Variovorax paradoxus: one gene and its partners. Each later gene encodes a partner of the first gene's protein in a complex. Links are inferred from orthologs where the notes say so. Each region holds a gene or a part of one and is shown in the gene's direction. Other genes may lie near its edges.

Evidence for each region.
Region 2: the proteins of QFZ42_RS02955 (region 1) and QFZ42_RS08565 are in contact, whole or in part, in a cryo-EM structure (PDB 9GE8), measured with the Escherichia coli proteins. The link is inferred for Variovorax paradoxus from one-to-one orthologs.
Region 3: the proteins of QFZ42_RS02955 (region 1) and QFZ42_RS08570 are in contact, whole or in part, in a cryo-EM structure (PDB 9GE8), measured with the Escherichia coli proteins. The link is inferred for Variovorax paradoxus from one-to-one orthologs.

Annotation. Positions count from the first base shown.
Region 1 is NZ_JAUSXG010000001.1:616,191-623,237, forward strand. What follows is about bases 2,448-5,592. They hold QFZ42_RS02955 (ABC transporter permease), read left to right. Parts: upstream 2,448-2,834; coding sequence 2,835-5,351; downstream 5,352-5,592. Other genes in these bases: QFZ42_RS02950 (formate dehydrogenase accessory sulfurtransferase FdhD), read left to right, coding at 2,448-2,764; QFZ42_RS02960 (AAA family ATPase), read left to right, coding at 5,436-5,592. Also shown: QFZ42_RS02935 (hypothetical protein), read left to right, coding at 1-247; QFZ42_RS02940 (formate dehydrogenase subunit gamma), read left to right, coding at 259-1,482; QFZ42_RS02945 (hypothetical protein), read left to right, coding at 1,479-1,892; more of QFZ42_RS02950, read left to right, coding at 1,889-2,447; more of QFZ42_RS02960, read left to right, coding at 5,593-6,887; QFZ42_RS02965 (SlyX family protein), read left to right, coding at 6,892-7,047.
Region 2 is NZ_JAUSXG010000001.1:1,845,031-1,851,673, reverse strand. Bases 1-2,999 are described here. They hold QFZ42_RS08565 (arylesterase), read left to right. Parts: upstream 1-1,159; coding sequence 1,160-1,840; downstream 1,841-2,999. Other genes in these bases: QFZ42_RS08555 (hypothetical protein), read right to left, coding at 2,192-2,999; QFZ42_RS08560 (hypothetical protein), read right to left, coding at 1,919-2,122; QFZ42_RS08570 (ABC transporter ATP-binding protein), read right to left, coding at 439-1,161; QFZ42_RS08575 (hypothetical protein), read right to left, coding at 1-442. Also shown: more of QFZ42_RS08555, read right to left, coding at 3,000-3,157; QFZ42_RS08550 (PLP-dependent transferase), read right to left, coding at 3,176-4,369; QFZ42_RS08545 (hypothetical protein), read left to right, coding at 4,499-4,906; QFZ42_RS08540 (helix-turn-helix domain-containing protein), read left to right, coding at 4,941-5,807; QFZ42_RS08535 (VOC family protein), read left to right, coding at 5,870-6,322; QFZ42_RS08530 (hemerythrin domain-containing protein), read right to left, coding at 6,349-6,643. UniProt on the Escherichia coli protein: TesA is a multifunctional esterase that can act as a thioesterase, lysophospholipase and protease.
Region 3 is NZ_JAUSXG010000001.1:1,849,484-1,856,275, forward strand. The notes cover bases 1-2,890. They hold QFZ42_RS08570 (ABC transporter ATP-binding protein), read left to right. Parts: upstream 1-1,029; coding sequence 1,030-1,752; downstream 1,753-2,890. Other genes in these bases: QFZ42_RS08560 (hypothetical protein), read left to right, coding at 69-272; QFZ42_RS08565 (arylesterase), read right to left, coding at 351-1,031; QFZ42_RS08575 (hypothetical protein), read left to right, coding at 1,749-2,729; rlmB (23S rRNA (guanosine(2251)-2'-O)-methyltransferase RlmB), read left to right, coding at 2,768-2,890. Also shown: more of rlmB, read left to right, coding at 2,891-3,514; QFZ42_RS08585 (NAD(P)/FAD-dependent oxidoreductase), read right to left, coding at 3,525-4,724; QFZ42_RS08590 (hypothetical protein), read right to left, coding at 4,838-5,008; QFZ42_RS08595 (GNAT family N-acetyltransferase), read left to right, coding at 5,179-5,700; QFZ42_RS08600 (aldo/keto reductase), read right to left, coding at 5,717-6,682; QFZ42_RS08605 (chromate transporter), read right to left, coding at 6,712-6,792.

The DNA of each region.
Region 1 (7,047 bases):
GCAGGGCCTCGTCGTTCTGGGCGTTGCGCTGGTCGCCACGTGTCTCGCGGCCTGCGGCGAGAAGCCGCAGACCAACGCGCAGGGCGTGAAGCACGACGCCGTTCCCTGGAGCGGCACCGGCAGCAAGGAGAACGCCGGCACGGTGTTCACCGCGCCGGACTGGAAGGTCGGCGACAAGACCGCCTGGCAGCAGCAGCTCAAGACCCGCACGCAAAACGGGCAGAACGAATACAACAAAGAGAACTGAACGGAGAGCCAATGAAGCAAGCGCTGACCGCTCTCGTTCTTTCCGCCGCGCTGGGTTCGGTGTTCGCGCAGGCGCAGCCGCCGGCCGCGCCGGGAACGACAGCCGCACCCGCGGCGCCGTCTGTCGCGGCCAAGCCGGAAGCTGCCGCGGGCGGCATCCGCAGCCAGAACATCTTCGAGGTCAGGCCCGAAGCGAGCGCAGACCCCAACTATCCGAACCAGACCAATGGCGAGCGCATGAAGGTGCAGCCCGGCAACAATGCGCCGATGTGGCGCCAGGTGGGGCAGGGCGCGACCGGTTACAGCAGCCTGCCGAAAAGCCAGGCGCCCGAGGCCGGCAACCTGATCCAGCCGTTCGTGCAGTACCCCGGTTCGCGCTTCACCAATGCCGGCGAAGCCTGGCGCCAGGTGCGCAACGATTGGATCATTCCCTACGGCGCCGCGCTGCTGTTCGTCACGCTGCTGGCGCTGGCCATCTTCTATTTCACGCGCGGGCCCATCCGGCTGCACGGCCAGGAAACCGGCCGCAAGATCGAGCGCTTCACGCCGTTCGAGCGGGCCGCGCACTGGTCGAACGCCATTGCGTTCGTCACGCTCGCCATTTCCGGCATCGTGATGGCGTTCGGCAAGTTCTTCCTGATGCCGTGGATGGGCGCGACGCTCTTCGGCTGGATTGCCTACGCGCTCAAGAATGTCCATAACTTCGTTGGCCCGCTGTTCGTGGTGACGACGGTGTTCATGGTGTTCACGTTCATTCGCGACAACATTCCGCGCGCAATGGACCTGAAATGGCTGGTGCGTTTTGGCGGCCTCTTCGGCGGCAAGGAAGTGCCGTCGCACCGCTTCAATGCAGGCGAGAAGCTGGTGTTCTGGGGCGGCGTGCTGTTTCTCGGGCTCTTCGTCATCGGCTCGGGGCTCTTCCTCGACAAGCTGCTGCCGGGCTTCGTCTACACGCGCGGCGAGATGCAGGTGGCGCAGATGGTCCACGGCGTTGCAACGTTGCTGATGATGGCGATGATCCTGGGCCACATCTACATCGGCACGCTGGGCATGACGGGCGCCTACAAGGCCATGCGCACCGGCTACGTCGACGAGACCTGGGCCAAGGAACACCACGAACTCTGGTACGACGACATTGCCGCGGGCAAGATTCCCGCGCAGCGCACGGTTCCGGCCGATGCGTCGGCACCTGTCGCAGTGCGGGCGCCGCAGCCTGCTGAAGGAACGTCCTCATGAAGAAGCTGTCTGTGTCGTTGAAACTTTTCGCGCTGGTGCTCGCGCTGGCCGCACCCATTGCATGGGCCAAGCTGCCGCCCCCGTCCGCCACGCCCGAAGCCAAGGCCAAGGCCGCCGAAACCGCCGCCAAGACCGCCTGGAGCGGCAAGGTCGATGCATACAAGCTCTGCCTGGCGCAGGACCGCGTGGCTGCGAAGTACCGCGCAAGCGCGGCCGCGGCAGGCAAGCCGGTGGCTACGGACGCTGCAACGCCGCCTTGCGCCGATCCGGGGCCCTTCGCCTTTACGCCGCCGACAGAAACCAAACCGCTCGAGGTGTCGGGCGCGCATTCGCCGGCCCCCACGGCGGCGTCGCCACCCAGCACCATTCAGCCGGCCGCCACCGTCAATCCCACGCCCAAGGCGCAGTGACCACGCGTTTGCAGGTGCTGCCGCTTCCGCGTCTCACCGAGGCCCGCGCCGCGCTCACGCGGGAGGTCGAGGTCGTCGACGAGCATGGCGCGCATGGCACGGTTTCCATTCCGGCCGAGCGCGATCTCACGGTGTATGTGGACCGGCGCGAGCTGGTCACGCTGATGACGCTCGGCGCCCAGCCCGAACTGCTGGTGCTGGGTTACCTGCTGAACCAGCGGCTGATCGAAACGGCCAGCGACGTCGAATCGGTCACGGTCGACTGGGAAGTGGGCGCCGCCGCCGTCAAGACGCACGCCGGCATCGACCGCATCGAAGAGCGAACCGCCAAGAAGGTGGTGACCACCGGCTGCGGCCAGGGCAGCGTGTTCGGCGACCTGATGGCCGACATCGACAGTCTTGAGTTGCCGCCCACGCGCATGACGCAGGCGCAGCTCTACGCGCTGGTCAACGCGATCCGGCTCCAGGAGAGCACCTACAAGTCGGCCGGTTCGGTGCACGGCTGCGCGCTGTTCACGCTCGAGCCCGGCGGCACCGAAGCCACGATGCACTGCTTCGTCGAAGACGTGGGCCGCCACAACGCCATCGACACCATTGCGGGCTGGTGCGCCATGCAGCCGCCGGCCACGCTGGCAGGCGACCGGGTTTTCTACACCACGGGCCGGCTCACGAGCGAGATGGTGATCAAGTCGGCGCAGATGGGCGTGCCCATCGTGGTTTCGCGCAGCGGCATCACGCAGATGGGCCACGAGGTGGCCACGCGCGTCGGGCTGTGCGCCATCGGCCGGGCGACCAACCGGCACTTCGTCTGCTATGCGGGCGTCGATCGGCTGGTGCTGCAGCCGGAACTCGCACGCCGCAGTCCGGCCTGAGGGCTGTTCCCCTCCTCGCGCTAAGCCCCTGAAAGGCGCCGGCGCGCGCGCGTCGGCTATCGTCTCGCCCATGAATGCCTCCCTTCGCCTTGGCTGGCGCACCCTCTGGCGCGATTTGCGTGCCGGCGAACTGCGCCTCTTGATCGTTGCCGTGCTGCTGGCCGTGGCCGCGCTCACGGCCGTCGGCTTCTTCGCCGACCGATTGCAGGGCGGCCTGCAGCGCGATGCGCGGCAGCTGCTCGGCGGCGACGCGGTGATCGTGAGCGACAACCCCACGCCCGAAGTCTTCATTGCGCAGGCTCGCGCGTTCGGACTCCAGGGCAGCGGTACCTACGGCTTCCCGACCATGGCGCGCGCCGACGACGCCCAGGGCGGCGCCAGCAAGCTGGTGGCACTCAAGGCCGTGGCCGCGGGCTACCCGTTGCGCGGCAACCTGCAAACCGCGAACGCCCCCGATGCACCCGGCACCCTCACACGCGACATTCCGCCCGCGGGCGAAGTGTGGGTCGATGCCTCGCTGCTCGACTCGCTCGCGCTCAAGGTGGGCGACATGCTTCTTCTTGGCGACACCGGTTTGCGCATCGGCCGCGTGATCACGCTCGAGCCCGACCGGGGCGCAGGCTTCATGAGTTTTTCGCCGCGCGTGATGCTCAACCAGGCCGACGTGCCGCGCACCGGCCTCGTGCAGCCCGCGAGCCGTGTCGGGTACCGCTATGCGGTGGCCGGCGAAAACGCAGCCGTCAAGCGTTTCTCCGACTGGGCCGAGGCCACGATCAAGAAGAGCGAACTGCGCGGCGTGCGGCTCGACTCCTTCGAAGGCGGGCGCCCCGAAATGCGCCAGACGCTGGACCGTGCCGAAAAATTCCTGAGCCTGGTCGCGCTGCTCGCGGCGCTGCTGTCGGCCGTAGCCGTGGCGCTGGCCGCACGCGGCTTCGCGGCCAGCCATCTCGACGACTGCGCCATGCTGCGCGTGCTCGGCCAGAGCCAGCGCACCATCGCGATGGCCTACTCGTTCGAATTCGCCGTCGTCGGCGTCGTGGCCAGCAGCCTCGGCGTGGCAATCGGCTTTGCCGTGCACTACGTGTTCGTGGTGCTGCTTGCCGGGCTGGTCGAAACGGCGCTGCCCGCCGCCACCTTGTGGCCCGTGGCGTTCGGCCTGGGCATGGGGCTCACGCTGCTGTTCGCCTTCGGCCTGCCGCCCGTGCTTCAACTGGCCAAGGTGCCTCCGCTGCGCGTGATCCGGCGCGACGTCGGCGGGCTCAAGCCCGCGTCGCTCGCGGTGCTGGGCATCGGCGTGGCCGGCTTCGCGGCCTTGCTGATCGCGGCCAGCAGCGACTTGAAGCTGGGCCTGATCGCCGTCGGCGGCTTTGCAGGCGCCGTGGCCGTGTTCGCGCTGCTGAGTTGGCTCGCGGTGAAGGTGCTGCGCCGCAGCGTCAATGAAACCACCGCGCCGCGCTGGCTGGTGCTGGCCACGCGCCAGATCTCGGCGCGACCGGCCTATGCCGTGGTGCAGGTCAGCGCACTGGCCGTGGGCCTGCTTGCACTGGTGCTGCTGGTGCTGCTGCGCACCGACCTCGTCGCGAGCTGGCGCAAGGCCACGCCGCCCGATGCGCCGAACCGTTTCGTGATCAACGTCATGCCCGACCAGAGCACCGCGTTCCAGAAGTCATTGCGCGATGCCGGCGTGAAGAAGTTCGACTGGTACCCGATGATTCGCGGCCGCCTGGTGGCCGTCAACGACAAGCCCGTGTCGCCCGACGACTACATCGAAGACCGCGCCAAGCGCCTGGTGGACCGCGAGTTCAACCTCAGCAACAGCGTGGAAGCGCCGGCACACAACAGCATCGTGGCGGGTGCATGGAAGCCCGATGCACCCGGCGAGGTGAGCGTGGAGGAAGGCTTGGCCGAAACGCTCGGCCTCAAGCTCGGCGACGTGCTGCGCTTCGACATCGGCGGCATGCAGAACGACGCGCGCATCACCTCGTTGCGCAAGGTCGACTGGGGTTCGATGCATGCGAACTTCTTCGTGATGTACACCGTGGCCGCATTGCCCGATGTACCGGTGACCTACATGGGCGCCTTCCGCGCGCCCGAAACCCGGGGCTTCGACAACGCGCTGGTGCGCAGCTACCCCAACGTGACCAACGTCGACATGAGCGCCACCATCAACCAGGTGCAGCGCGTGCTCGACCAGGTGATCCGCGCGGTCGAGTTCCTGTTCGGCTTCACGCTCGCGGCGGGGTTGGTGGTGCTGTTTGCCGCCGTCACCGCCACGCGCGAAGAGCGTGCGCGCGAATTCGCCGTGATGCGCGCCGTGGGTGCGCGCGCCAGCCTGCTGCGCCAGGTGCAGCGCGCCGAACTGGCCGGTGTCGGCCTGCTCGCCGGCTTCCTCGCGAGCATCGTGGCATCGGTCATCGGCTGGGGCCTGGCGCGCTACGTGTTCGACTTCACCTGGACCGCATCGCCCGTGGTGCCGATCGCAGGGGCGCTCGCGGGCGCGGTCTTGGCGCTGGCCGCAGGATGGTGGGGCTTGCGCGACGTGCTGCGCAGGCCGGTGGTGGACACGCTGCGGCGCGCGGCCGAGTAGATTTTTCTTCCGGGATGGGCGGGAAGGGCCTGGGAATGCAATACATTCCCCGGCCCTGCATTCATTCGATGAGAACCCCCCTCCATGCGCTTGGCGTCATTCCAGATCACCAACTTTCGCTCGATCAACGACAGCGGCTCCATCGATTCCACGCAGCTCACGGCGATCCTCGGCCGCAACGACAGCGGCAAGTCGAACCTGCTGCGCGCGCTGCACAGCCTGAACCCCGCCGAAGGCATTGCCGAGCTCAGCCCGATCAAGGATTTTCCGCGGCACCGCCGCCTCGAAGAGTGCCAAGCCGACACACCGGTCGTTGCGACACGCTGGGCCCTCGACGACAGCGAGCGTGCCGAATTGGTGGAGATGCTTCCGCGCGCGGCCAACGTGCGCCACTTCACCGCGGGCCGGGGCTACGGCACCGCACGCTGGACGGGGCTCGAAGGCCTGGCGGAGCTGTCGCTCGATGTGTCCGACATCAAGGGCAAGGTCCGCAAGATCGTGCCCGCGGTGAAGGCCGCGGCCGAGAAAGTCGCCGAGGAAGCAAGGGCCACGCTCGAGCAGGAGGCCGAGGCCTTCGACGCCGCAATGATCCTGAGCCCCGACTACATCCGGTGGTCGGAAGGCGCGGTCGAGGCCCTGCAAACCCTGCGCAAGGCGCTGGCGGTTGCGCAGGCCGAGCTCAGCGACAAGCAGGAGCAGATGCTGGTCGAACTGGAGGACATGGCCCGCGCGATTGCCAACGACACGCCGGCGCTTGCGAAGGCGAAGCAGTGGGTGCTCGAAAAGCTGCCTCGCTTCATCTACGTGGACGAATATCCGTCGCTGCCAGGCCGCCAGAACACTGCCGACTACCTGGTGCGCAAGGGCTGGGGCCAGGCGGCGCCTGAGCAGCAGGGCTTCGAAAAGCTGTGCAAGGTGGCGGGGCTCGATCCGCAGCAACTGCAAGACTTGCTCGACAAGAACGACCTGGCCACACGCAACCAGCTCGTCAACCGCGCGGGCGCCGTCGTCACTTCCGAAATCCGCCGGCTCTGGAAGGACCGTGAACTCAAGGTGCGCTTCAACGTCGACGGGCCGTACATGGACACGCTGGTGTCCGACGCCGGCGACACCTATGAGGTGGAAGTGAACCTCGACGAGCGCAGCCGTGGCTTCCAGTGGTTCTTCTCGTTCTACATCACCTTCTTTGCGGACACGAAGGGCGGCCGTGCAGGCGATGCCATCCTGTTGCTGGACGAGCCCGGACTTCACTTGCATGCGCGCTCGCAGGCCGACTTGCTCGCGCACTTCGAGCGGGACTTCGGCAACCAGATCATCTACACCACGCACTCGCCGTTCATGGTGCCGGTTCATCGGCCCGATGCAGTGCGCACGGCCAGCATGGGGTCGTCAACGGGCACCATCGTGAGCAACAAGGCAGAGGGGGATGCGCGCACGCTGTATCCCTTGAAGGCCGCGCTCATGCTGAGCCGTATGGCGAACGAGGCCACCACACCGGTCGAGGAAAGCGCTGTTGCGGCGGTTCCTGTCCAATAGAGGCATGGAACACTTATCGGACGACATTGCAGAGCGGCTGACCGAACTCGAGATCAAGTCGAGCTATGCCGAGGACCTGCTGGAGCAATTGAACATGACGATCTACCGGCAACAGCAGCAGATCGACAGCCTGATCTTGCAGGTCACACAGCTGAAACAG
Region 2 (6,643 bases), 1.2 Mb from region 1 along the record:
CGAGGGCGGCGATCAGCCCGCCTATCCAGGTCTTGGCGGTCCAGCCGCCGACGATGCCTGCGATCAGCGCGGGTGCCAGCGCAAAGCCGACCACGCTGCCGCGCAGGGGTTCGTCGAAATCGATGTCGACGAACAGCACGTCGGGCGTGTTGAGGCAGCGCGCGCCGTAGCTGTTGCGCGTGACGACGGTGTCGCCCTGCCGCTCGACGATTTCCTCGCGGATGGGCACGCCTTCGGCCCCGTTGTAGGCCAGCTTGCGCTCGCGGCGGTTGAGCTCTTCGCCGCCGGCGATGCGGTCGAACGCCTCTCGCGTGCGCTGGTCGGCATGCGCCTGCGCGGCGATCGGGCTGTCGTCCGACCAGCCGTAGCGAACCACGGTGATCTGCTTGCCCGCGACGTGCTCCTGGATGCGGCCTTCGGCCCAGAACCGGGGAACGATCATGCTTCGAGCGAGGCCACGAGCACGGGCTTCGACTCGTTGAGTGCCATGCGCCCGGCCTCGATGGTGATGCGGCGCTCGCATTGGGCGGCAATGCCGCGGTCATGCGTGACGAGCACGAGCGTGGTGCCCAGTTCCCGGTTCAGATCGAACATCAGCCGCATGACCTGCTCGCCCGTCGCGAAATCGAGGCTGCCGGTGGGCTCGTCGGCCAGCAGCAGGGCCGGCTGCACCACGAAGGCCCTGGCCAAGGCCACACGCTGCTGTTCGCCGCCCGAGAGCACCTTGGGGTAATGGCCGAGGCGCTGCCCGAGCCCGACCCGCCCGAGCATCTCGGTGGCGGCCTTGCGCGCGTCCTTGCGGTCGGCCAGTTCGAGCGGCAGCATCACGTTCTCGAGCGCGCTCAGGTTGCCGAGCAGCTGGAAGCTCTGGAACACGAAACCCACGCGCTGGGCGCGCAGCGCGGCGCGCTCGTCCTCGTCGATGGCAAAGATGTCGTCACCCGCGAGCTTGACGGTGCCGCGCGTGGGCGTGTCGAGCCCCGCGATGATCGACAGCAAGGTGCTCTTGCCGGAGCCGGAAGCACCCACGATGGCGGCGGTTTCCCGCGAGCCCAGGGTGAAATCGATGTCCTGCAGAATGTCCAGCGTACCGGTCGAGTCGGTAACGGACTTGAACACGTGCTCGACGGCGACAATGGCTTCAGACGGGGGTTGGGACATGGAAAGGCTTTTCGTTTTGAATCGACGTGACTTTATCTTGACCACTGCCGCATTCGGCATCGCAGGGACATCGGCGACGGCCCAGGCCCAAAGTGCGCAGGCGGCCTCGCCTCGCAAGCCGGTCATTCTGGTGCTTGGCGACTCGCTGAGCGCCGAATACGGCCTGAAGCGCGGCGAAGGCTGGGTTCCCCTGCTCGAAAAGCGGCTCGCCCAACAAAAAATCGCGGCCACGGTGATCAACGCCAGCATCAGCGGCGACACCAGTTCGGGCGGACGTGCCCGCTTTGCGTCGCTGCTGGCGCAGCACAAGCCCAGCCACGTGGTGGTCGAGCTTGGCGCCAATGACGCGCTGCGCGGCCTGCCGCTCCAGAACACCGAGGAAAACCTGCTGCAGATCACCCAGTCGGCGCAAGCGGCCGGTGCCAAGGTGCTGATCGTCGGCATCCAGGTGCCGCCCAACTACGGCGGCGAATACACGCGGCGCTTCGAGGCCATGTTCGGCAAGGTGGCCAGCACGACCAAGGCGGCGCTCGTGCCCTTCCTGCTCAAGGGGGTGGCCGACGCACCCGATGCGCTCTCGCTGTTCCAGGCCGACCGCATTCATCCCACGGCCGCGGCGCAGCCGCAGCTGCTCGACAACGTCTGGCCGGAACTGCGCAAGCTGCTCGCCGCCAAATAAGGCGGCCCCGAACAAATAAAAAGCCGCTGCGAGCCCGGAGGCCTGCAGCGGCTTTTCATCGAAAGCGTCGATGGCGAATCAACCGTTCTTGGTCGGCAGATCGGGCACCGTGGGTGGATCGCGCTCGAGCGAGGCCACGTCGGTTTCCGGGTCACCCGGAGCGAGCCCTTCGCTGCTGGGAGAGAGCTTGCGATTGGCCTTTTCGCGGAGCTTCTCTTCCTTTTTCTTCTTCTTGGCCAGCTCCTTCTGGCGCTTCTCGTAGCCGTAATTTGGTGTTGCCACTGCTTCTCCTTGAGGCGAGACAGTCACGGTGACTGTGCGTAGCCTACTGTAAGCGATAACGGTGCAGTCTCAAGGCGAGGAACCGGACGGTGTTTCGAACTCGAACACACCTTGCAAACCGGGATAGCGCTGGTGCATGAACCAGCCCATGGCGCCAGCCCCCATCACCATGGCCAGGATCAGAGCGGCGACCATCCAGCCGACGTGCTCGCCCACGGGCCAGAGGATGATCACGGCCAACGCCGGCAGCAGCGCGGCCAGGGAAGAAAACCACATCCAGCGTCTCGGGGCCAGCATGGGCTCCCAGGTCTCCGGATCGATGCCGGCGTCGATGAACAGCTCGGCCGCAAAGCGCAGCCGCGGCCGCGGCTGGGTGGCGAGCCGCAGCAGCAGCGCGCGCAGGAGCACGGCGCGGTTGCGGAAGCGAACGACGCGCCCGGTGTCGATCGTCAGAGCCAGCGGCAGCCTGATTTCCGCATCCTCGGAAGCGCCCACGGTACGGTGGAAGACCAGCCGCTTGACGATCGCGTCGCTCGAGACGAATTCGGTTCGCACGTCGTGCAGGCCGCTGCGCGTGCGGCACACCTCGTTCCAGGCCACCGCCTGCGGCAGCGCGGGATCGCCCCAGCGCATGCCCTCGGCGTCGATCCGGATCGAGCCCTGGCCCGCGTTCGCCAACTGGCGCAGCAGATACCAGAGCCCGCCGCCCAGCCCCGCGAAGAGCGCGAGGATGGCCAGCGCGACGATCGCTTCATTGCCATGCAGGTTCGACCCGTCGTCCTGCAGCAGGACTGCCGCACCCAACGAGAGTGCAATCAGCGCGAAAAGCGCCACCAATCCGCCGAGCAGGAGCCGCGTGGCCGTGATGTCCGGCACGCCCTCGAGCGGACCGCCCTGCGCCACCGCCTCCAGCACCTGCGCAGGGATCTTCAGTACGCGCGATACCGCGGCATCGGACGGCCGCGCCGGCGCCCTCCCGCGCACGGCGTGTACCGCGACGGACTGGCTCTTGCTCTTGCGCTGCTTTCTTGCCATGGCCTGCCTAGAGCGGCCTTACATCCGTGACAGTGCCTGCAGCAGATCGGCGCGCAGGTCTTCCACGTCCTCCAGGCCGATCGAGAAGCGCACGAGCGTGCCCTTGTGGGGCCAACGCGCCACGTTCGCGTCGCGCATCAGGCCGATGTCGTAGGGCACCACGAGGCTGACCGGCCCGCCCCACGAATAGCCGAGCCGGAACAGGTTGAGGCTGTCGCAGAAGCGGTCGACCTGCTCGGTGCTGTAGCGCTCGTCGAAAACGATGGAGAACAGGCCGGCGGCCAGGTCGGTTTCGCCGCACAGCGCACGCCAGTTCGCATGGCCGGGGGATTCTTCAAGCGCCGGGTGGAGCACCTGGGCTACCTCCTCCCGGCCGGCGAGCCATCGCGCCAGCTCGCGCGCCGTGCGGTCGTGGGCGGCATAGCGCAAGCCGATGCTGGGCAGCGAGCGCAGCAGGGTTTCCACGTCGCCCACGCCCACACCGAAGCCCATGCGCATGTGGGTGAGCTTCAGCGCGCGGTGCAGCCGCTCGTCGCGCGTGGTGACGCTGCCCATCAGCACGTCGCCGCCACCGCTCGGATACTTGGTGAGCGCATGCACCGAGATGTCCACGCCCTGCCCGCTGCCGTTGAAATCGAAGGGCGCGAACGCCAGGCCCGCGCCCCAGGTGTTGTCGAGCGCCGTGACCACGCCGCGGGTGCGGCAGAGGTCCACCAGCGCCGGCAGATCGGGGAACTCCATCGTCACCGAGCCCGCCGCCTCGACCCACACGAGCCGCGTGCGATCCGAGAGCTTGGCGGCCAGGTCGGCCGGATTCATCGCGTCGTACATGCGGTGCGTGATGCCGAAGTTGGCCAGTTCGCCGGTGGCGAGCGCCTTGTTGGGGCCATAGGCGTTGTCCGGAATCAGCACCTCGTCGCCGCTCTTCAGGAAAGCGAAAGCGACCAGGGAAATCGCGGCGAGCCCGCTCGGCACCAGCAGGCACTCGGTGCCGCCCTCGAGCGTGGCCAGGCGTTCTTCGAGCGTGAACGTGGTCGGCGTGCCGTGCAGGCCGTAGGTATAGCCCGCCTTGGTCTTCCAGTCGCGTGCGCGCATGGCGGCCACGTCGGTGAAAAACACGGTCGAGGCCTTGTAGATGCCCGGCTGCGGTGCGGCGAAGTTGGCAGGCGGGGTGTACGGGTGGTGAATCAGGGTCGTGGAGGGCTTGCTCATGGCCCCGATGCTAGCGCGGCCGTGCGTTCGGTCGACCCCTCGACCGGTCACGCCCCTGCCGCCTGGTTGTGAGAAAGTCTTCCAGGCTACCGCTGCTGGCGCTCAAAACCTTCAATACAGGATTACAACGTGGACACCTCCAAACGAAACCGTCTGATCGAACGGCTCGCACCGAAGCCGGAGCCGCAGATCGTTTCCATCGAAGAGTTCTTCGACGGGAATGACGACCTGGGCTCCATCGGCTGCAATCTCATCGAACATCCGGGCATGGGTGCGTTTCGCGATATCTTCGCGCGCATCGCCCGGCGGCCAGACGTCACGACCGTTTACGCGCAGATTGCGGAGCTCGATCCGGGCGAGGATTGCTGGCCTTTCGCCGACACTGTTTTCGTGGTCGGCTCCCTGTCGGAGGACGAGCTGGCCGAAGCACTCGCGCCGCTCGAACCCGACGAGATCTGGAAGACCGCAGACAGCGACATTCCATCGGACATCCGGAAAGGCCGTGACACACACGTGCTCGCCGTCTGGTGGGACTGAGCCTTTGCCGCGGCTTCCGCCTCACAATGCGCTGATGCAGCTGACGCGGCCCTCTTCTCCCCATCTGCAGCCCTTCGTGAAGCTGCTGTGGGCCTCGGCGCCCGAAGGCGTACCGACCGAACGGCCGGGCGCGCGCGAACACGTGCTGCCTACGGGCGGCATGCACGTGGTGTTCCGCCTGTCGGGTCCGCCGCTGAAGCTATTCGGTAGCGCCGACGACACGCGCGGCCAGACCTGCGGTTACGCGATCGTCGGCGGCACGCGCGCCGCCTCGTACATGCGCGACGCGTCGGTGGCCACGCGCTCCGTCGGCGCGCTGCTTCAGCCCGGCGCAGCCCGAGCCTTGCTCGGTGCGCCGGAAGACGCATTGGCCAGCCAGCACACGCCGCTCGATGCGTTGTGGGGCGCGCGGCAGACCGATGCCGCGCTCGAGCAGGTTCATGCCGCGGGCGACCTCGACAGGCAGCTGGCAGTCTTCGAAGCCTTGTTCGCGCAGCGTGTCATCGACTCGTTCGGCGCCGGCCTGCGCGGCCTGCATCCGGCCATCGCCGCAACTCTCGGACCGCTGACCCATGAAAATCCTTCGATTGAGGGACTGGTAACTCGCAGCGGCTACAGCCACCGCCGCTTCATCGCGCTCTTTCGCGGCGCCATCGGCCTCAGCCCCAAGGAGTACGCACGCGTGATGCGTTTCAATCGTGCGCTGACGCTGGCCGGCGACCCCGCGCAAAGCTGGTCGGAGATTTCACTCACCGCCGGCTACAGCGACCAGGCACACCTGAGCCGCGAGTTCTCCGCGCTCGCGGGCATGTCGCCGCAGGCGTGGCGGCGGACGGGGGCCGCGTCGCCGCGGCATGTTCCGGCGGGCACAACAAAAGGTCAAATTCGTTCAAGACGCTAGCGGCGTGGTGGCCCAGAATCGGCGCCACGACAACCGCGTTCCCGTCGCGAAAGGCAACCACCATGGCCATCCATGAACTGTTCCCGTACCTCTGCGTCGACAACGCCGGCGCGGCCATCGACTTCTATTGCAAGGTCTTCGAGGTCAAGGAAATCTTCCGGCTCACCGAACCGAGCGGCCGCATCGGGCATGCAGAACTCGACTTTCACAACGGCGCAATCCTGATGATTTCGGACGAGTTCGCCGAATACAACATCCGCAGCGCCAAGACGCTGGGCGGCACCGCGGTGACGCTGCATCTGCATGTGGACGATGCGGATGCGGTGGTGGCCCGCGCCGTGGCGGCCGGCGCAATACTCGACATGGCGCCGCAAGACCAGTTCTATGGGGAGCGCTCCGGCGTGTTCCGCGACCCCTTTGGGCACCGCTGGAACGTGGGCCACAGCATCGAGAAGCTGACGCCGGAAGAGATGCAGCGGCGCTACACCGCGATGTTCGATTCAGCCGGAGCGTAGGCACGGGTCGCGGGGTCTCGCGAGGCTTACCCGCGCACCGTTGAACGCCGATGCTCGCGCTTTTTCGCTGCACCGACCTCGTTCGAGATCGACGAGACCACGGTCGCCCACTCTTCGGCCGTGAGCAGCAGCGCGGTTTGCGAGTGCAGGAGCGTGTCTTCCTTGTCCAGATGCGTCGACATGAACTGCCGGTGCTGCCGCAACAGGGCGCCGGCCTGCCCGGCCGCATCCGTGTCGCCGGATCGGGCGCGCTCGAGCAGCAGCCGCGCCTGCGAGATGAGGCCATTGCAGCACTCGCTCTCCGCATCGAGCTGTTCGAGG
Region 3 (6,792 bases), 1.2 Mb from region 1 along the record:
ACTGCACCGTTATCGCTTACAGTAGGCTACGCACAGTCACCGTGACTGTCTCGCCTCAAGGAGAAGCAGTGGCAACACCAAATTACGGCTACGAGAAGCGCCAGAAGGAGCTGGCCAAGAAGAAGAAAAAGGAAGAGAAGCTCCGCGAAAAGGCCAATCGCAAGCTCTCTCCCAGCAGCGAAGGGCTCGCTCCGGGTGACCCGGAAACCGACGTGGCCTCGCTCGAGCGCGATCCACCCACGGTGCCCGATCTGCCGACCAAGAACGGTTGATTCGCCATCGACGCTTTCGATGAAAAGCCGCTGCAGGCCTCCGGGCTCGCAGCGGCTTTTTATTTGTTCGGGGCCGCCTTATTTGGCGGCGAGCAGCTTGCGCAGTTCCGGCCAGACGTTGTCGAGCAGCTGCGGCTGCGCCGCGGCCGTGGGATGAATGCGGTCGGCCTGGAACAGCGAGAGCGCATCGGGTGCGTCGGCCACCCCCTTGAGCAGGAAGGGCACGAGCGCCGCCTTGGTCGTGCTGGCCACCTTGCCGAACATGGCCTCGAAGCGCCGCGTGTATTCGCCGCCGTAGTTGGGCGGCACCTGGATGCCGACGATCAGCACCTTGGCACCGGCCGCTTGCGCCGACTGGGTGATCTGCAGCAGGTTTTCCTCGGTGTTCTGGAGCGGCAGGCCGCGCAGCGCGTCATTGGCGCCAAGCTCGACCACCACGTGGCTGGGCTTGTGCTGCGCCAGCAGCGACGCAAAGCGGGCACGTCCGCCCGAACTGGTGTCGCCGCTGATGCTGGCGTTGATCACCGTGGCCGCGATTTTTTGTTGGGCGAGCCGCTTTTCGAGCAGGGGAACCCAGCCTTCGCCGCGCTTCAGGCCGTATTCGGCGCTCAGCGAGTCGCCAAGCACCAGAATGACCGGCTTGCGAGGCGAGGCCGCCTGCGCACTTTGGGCCTGGGCCGTCGCCGATGTCCCTGCGATGCCGAATGCGGCAGTGGTCAAGATAAAGTCACGTCGATTCAAAACGAAAAGCCTTTCCATGTCCCAACCCCCGTCTGAAGCCATTGTCGCCGTCGAGCACGTGTTCAAGTCCGTTACCGACTCGACCGGTACGCTGGACATTCTGCAGGACATCGATTTCACCCTGGGCTCGCGGGAAACCGCCGCCATCGTGGGTGCTTCCGGCTCCGGCAAGAGCACCTTGCTGTCGATCATCGCGGGGCTCGACACGCCCACGCGCGGCACCGTCAAGCTCGCGGGTGACGACATCTTTGCCATCGACGAGGACGAGCGCGCCGCGCTGCGCGCCCAGCGCGTGGGTTTCGTGTTCCAGAGCTTCCAGCTGCTCGGCAACCTGAGCGCGCTCGAGAACGTGATGCTGCCGCTCGAACTGGCCGACCGCAAGGACGCGCGCAAGGCCGCCACCGAGATGCTCGGGCGGGTCGGGCTCGGGCAGCGCCTCGGCCATTACCCCAAGGTGCTCTCGGGCGGCGAACAGCAGCGTGTGGCCTTGGCCAGGGCCTTCGTGGTGCAGCCGGCCCTGCTGCTGGCCGACGAGCCCACCGGCAGCCTCGATTTCGCGACGGGCGAGCAGGTCATGCGGCTGATGTTCGATCTGAACCGGGAACTGGGCACCACGCTCGTGCTCGTCACGCATGACCGCGGCATTGCCGCCCAATGCGAGCGCCGCATCACCATCGAGGCCGGGCGCATGGCACTCAACGAGTCGAAGCCCGTGCTCGTGGCCTCGCTCGAAGCATGATCGTTCCCCGGTTCTGGGCCGAAGGCCGCATCCAGGAGCACGTCGCGGGCAAGCAGATCACCGTGGTTCGCTACGGCTGGTCGGACGACAGCCCGATCGCCGCGCAGGCGCATGCCGACCAGCGCACGCGAGAGGCGTTCGACCGCATCGCCGGCGGCGAAGAGCTCAACCGCCGCGAGCGCAAGCTGGCCTACAACGGGGCCGAAGGCGTGCCCATCCGCGAGGAAATCGTCGAGCGGCAGGGCGACACCGTCGTCACGCGCAACAGCTACGGCGCGCGCTGCCTCAACACGCCCGACGTGCTGTTCGTCGACATCGATTTCGACGAACCCCTGCGCGGCAGCGTGGTCGGCTTTGCGCTGGCACCCGCGCTGATCGCAGGCATCGTCGGCGGCTGGACCGCCAAGACCTGGATAGGCGGGCTGATCGCCGCCCTCGTGGTCTTCATCGTCGCCTACCGCATCGGACTGGCCAAGAAGCGCGGCGAGGCCAGCGACAACCCCGCACCCGAGAAGCGTGCGGCCGAGCGCATCGGGCGCTTCGTCCAAAGCCACCCCGACTGGCACCTGCGCCTGTACCGCACGCCGGCCGGCTTCCGGGTGCTGGCGATGCACGACGTCTTCAGCCCGGCGGACGCGGCGGTGGCCGACTGCTTTCAAGCGCTGGGCGTCGACGAGGTCTATGCGCGCATGTGCCGCAACCAGAACTGCTTTCGCGCCCGCCTGAGCGCCAAGCCCTGGCGCATCGGCATCGGCGAGCACATGCGGCCGCGGCCGGGCGTCTGGCCCGTGTCGCCCGAGAAGCTGCCGGTGCGCGATGCCTGGGTCGCGCGCTACGAGAAGGCCGCCGAGGGCCATGCCGCCTGCCAATACCTGGAAAGCGCCGGCAACAGCGCCCGGGTGCATCCGAACGCGCTGGCCGTGCAGGAACTGCACGATGAACGGACCCGCGCACACAGCGGATTGCCGATCGCCTGAGGATCGGGTGGGCCCGCGCGGGTAGGGATAATCGGGGGATGTCTTCCCCCAAAGTGATCTTCGGCTTCCATGCCGTGGGCGTGCGCATCAAGACCGCGCCCAAATCGGTGCTCGAAGTGATGTTCGACACCAGCCGGCGCGACGCGCGCATGAAACAGTTCGTCGCACGTGCCCAGGAGGCCGGTGTGCGGCTGGTCGAGGCCGACGGCCTGCGGCTCGCCAAGCTCGCCGGCAGCCACGGACATCAGGGCGTGGTCGCGCGGGTCGAGCCCGCCGCGCAGATTCACTCGCTCGACGAGCTGCTCGAAGGCCTCGAAGAGGCCGGCACCGTGCCGCTGCTGCTGGTGCTCGACGGCGTGACCGATCCGCACAACCTCGGCGCCTGCCTGCGCGTGGCCGACGGCGCGGGAGCGCATGCGGTCATCGCGCCCAAGGACCATGCGGCCGGCATCAACGCCACCGTGGCCAAGGTGGCGAGCGGCGCCGCCGAAACCGTGCCGTACTTCATGGTGACGAACCTGGCGCGCACGCTGAACGAGCTCAAGGAGCGCAGCATCTGGTGCGTCGGCACCAGCGATGACGCCCCCGGAACCATCTACCAGAGCGACTTCAAGCGGCCCCTGGCGCTGGTGCTCGGCGCCGAGGGCGAGGGCATGCGCCAGCTCACCCGCAAGACCTGCGACGAGCTCGTGAGCATTCCGATGGCCGGCGCGGTCGAGAGCCTGAACGTCTCGGTGGCCAGCGGCGTGTGCCTCTACGAAGCCATGCGGCAGCGCGGCGCCTGAGGCTGCGCCGCTAGCCCCTGGACAAGGGACTGGCCTTGCGGTGGAAGTACACGAGCTCCGCCATGCGCCGCATGGGCGGCGTACCCAGCAGCCGGTTGAACATCCAGTCGTTCTGGAAGTGGTCGAAAGCCCAGCGCAGTGCGCGCTTGAGCCGAAACCGCGGATACGTGCGCACGAACCAGCCGGCCGGGTCTTCCACTTCGCCCCGCACAAAGCGCGCGATGGCGTCGCCGGCGCGTTCGCCGTGCAGCAGGGCCGTATGAATGCCGCCGGCCGTCACCGGCGACACCATGCCCGCCGCATCGCCCACCAGCAGCGCGCGCTCGCGCGCCACCACGGGCAGCACGCCGCCGCACGGGATCATTCCCGCGCGAACCGCCACGGGTGGGGCGTCGCCCGCCGAGACCACCGAGGCGATCTTGCGCAACAGCGGATCGAGCCGGAGCGCCGGCGCGTCCTGCGTGCCCATGCGGCGCGCGAGCCCGACCTGGCTCACGCCGACGCCGTCGAGCGCCCATCCGATGTAGCCCGGCGCCAGTTGGCGATCGACGAAGCAATGCAGGAAACCGGGCGCCATGCGCGCGCCCTGGTATTCGTGCTCGACGCCGTAGAGAAAGCGCGTGTTGCGCGAGAGCCCGAGGGCCTTGGCAACGCGCGAATGCGGGCCGTCCGCGCCCACGATGTAGCGGGCTGAAATGCAAGGCCCCTGGGCCACCGGGACTTCCCAGCGGCCGTTCATCCACAGCGCCTGTTCGAACAGGGTGCCAAGCTGCACGTCGACCCCGCTGGCGCGGGCGGAATCGACCATCCAGTCGAGCAGGGCGGGCGCATCGGTGGCCCAGAACCAGTAGCCCGGTGCATGCAGGTCCACATGGCGCATGTCGGGCGAATAAAGCCGCACGCCGTCGATGCGGCGCACCAGGGCGGGCGGTACTTCCGCGAGCCATGGCACCGTATCGACCGCGTCCTTCACGATGATGCCGGTGGTGTGCAGCTTGGCGCCGGCGCTCGACTTCTTCTCCAGCACCATGACGCTGAGGCCCGCCAGTGCCGCGGCGCGGGCGCAGGCCAGCCCGGCAAAGCTTGCCCCGACCACGAGCAGGTCGACCTGCGCAACCGAAGGCCGTGGGCCGGCTATCGGTGGCGCCAGATGCGTGACAGCGGGAAATGCGGATTCTTCGAGGCGGGAAAAGGAACTGGAAACGAGCATGGGCGAGCTGACCTGTGGCGTTGCGCACCGCGACTTGCGGTGCGCACGCGAAGTTAGCTACGCCATGTACGCGCGGCGTGAAGCCTGCGTGAAGTGGAAGGCAGGCAGCGAATTCAGGAAGGATCTTTGCTGCGTGTGCGCGCCACCGCGCTGAAGATGCCGATGCCCAGGATGATCAACGCACCGATGCCGATGTAGAGGTCGGGCACGCCGGCCACCGAGGCGCCCCAGGCGAGGCCGGCCAGGAAGATCAGAAAACCGATCATGTAGAGCGCAAAAGACATGCTTGTCCCCGGAAGCTGTTGATGACTCGCAGTATCCCGGCGGGCAGCGGAGCGAGCACAGGCCGTCGTCGCCAGTCGCTGTGGGAACTTGCCTACTGCGTTTGGCACGGGCGCGTCAGCCCGATCCCCTATATTGGATGGATTGCCTCGCCGACTCCGAAGGAACGAACATGCGCCTTATCCCCTGCACCGAGGAAGCCCACTCGGGCGCCATCCTTGCCATCCTCAACGAAGCCATCGCCAATTCGACCGCGCTGTACGACTACAAGCCCCGCGCGCCCGAGAACATGGTGGCGTGGTTCGCCACCAAGCGCGCCGGCGGCTTTCCCGTGATCGGCGCCGAAGACGAGGGCGGCAAGCTGCTGGGTTTTGCGAGCTACGGGGCGTTTCGCGCCTTTCCCGCCTACAAGTACACGGTGGAGCACTCGGTCTACGTCGAGGCCGGTCACCGCGGCGCCGGCCTCGGCCGCACGCTCATGGAAGCGATCATTGCCGAGGCTGTCGCGCGCGACGTGCATGTCATGGTCGGCGCCATCGATGCCGCGAATGCCGGCAGCATCGGGCTTCACGAACGGCTGGGCTTCGAACATGCCGGCACCGTGCGGCAGGCCGGATTCAAGTTCGGCCGCTGGCTCGACGTGGCCTTCTACCAGCGGATTCTTTCGACGCCGCTGAATCCGGTCGACGGCTAGGCGGCGCGTCCGGTTCTCAGGCGGGCGTTTCGTCGCTCGCCCGGTCCAGCATCTGGATGGTGCCGGCATCGAGCTTCAGCTGGGTGGCGACGACCAGTTCCTCCAACTGCGCGATCGAGGTTGCGCTGGCAATCGGTGCCGTGACCGAAGGCCGCGCAATCTGCCACGCAATCGCGACCTGACCCGGCTTGGCGTTGTACTGCTGGGCCACCTTGTCGAGCGCTTCGAGAATGCGCAGCCCGCGCGGGTTGAGGTATTTCTTGGTGGTGTTGGCGCCGCGTGCGCTCTTGGCCGCGTCGGCTTCGGTGCGGTACTTGCCGGTCAGAAAGCCGGCTGCCAACGCGTAGAAATTGATCACGCCCACCTCCCGCTTCACGCACAGCGGCTCGAGCGCGTCTTCGAACACGGCGCGGTCGTACAGGTTGTACAGCGGCTGCAGGCTCTCGTAACGCGCAATGCCCAGCCGCTCCGACACGTCCAGCGCTTCGGCCAGCCGCGGCGCGCTGAAGTTCGAGGCCCCAATGGCGCGCACCTTGCCGGCCTTGATCAGGTCGTCGAAGGCGCCCAGCGAATCTTCGAGCGGCGTGGCGGCATCGTCGTCGTGCGACTGGTACAGGTCGATGAAGTCCGTCTGAAGCCGCTGGAGCGAGGCTTCCACCGCTTCACGGATGTAGCCGGGCGAGAGGCCCACCTTGCCTTCGCCCATCGGCTTGCCCACCTTGGTGGCCAGCACCACGCGGTTGCGCTTGCCGCTCTGCTTGAGCCACTTGCCGATGATGGTCTCGGACTCTCCGCCGGTGTGCCCCGGCACCCAACTCGAATAGACATCGGCCGTGTCGATGAAGTTGAACCCCGCATCGAGCCAGGCGTCGAGCAGGCGGAACGAGGTGGCTTCGTCCACCGTCCAGCCGAAGACGTTGCCACCGAAGGCGAGCGGGGAGACCAGGAGGCCCGAGCGGCCCAGAGAGCGAAGTTGCGACATGAAGTTTCTTCCCTAAAAAAGAGCGAGGATCAGACAAAACCGATGGCACCGAGCAGCGCGCCCGCGCCGAGCAGCCACAGCAGGTGAACGCGCGTGCGCCACACGACAAG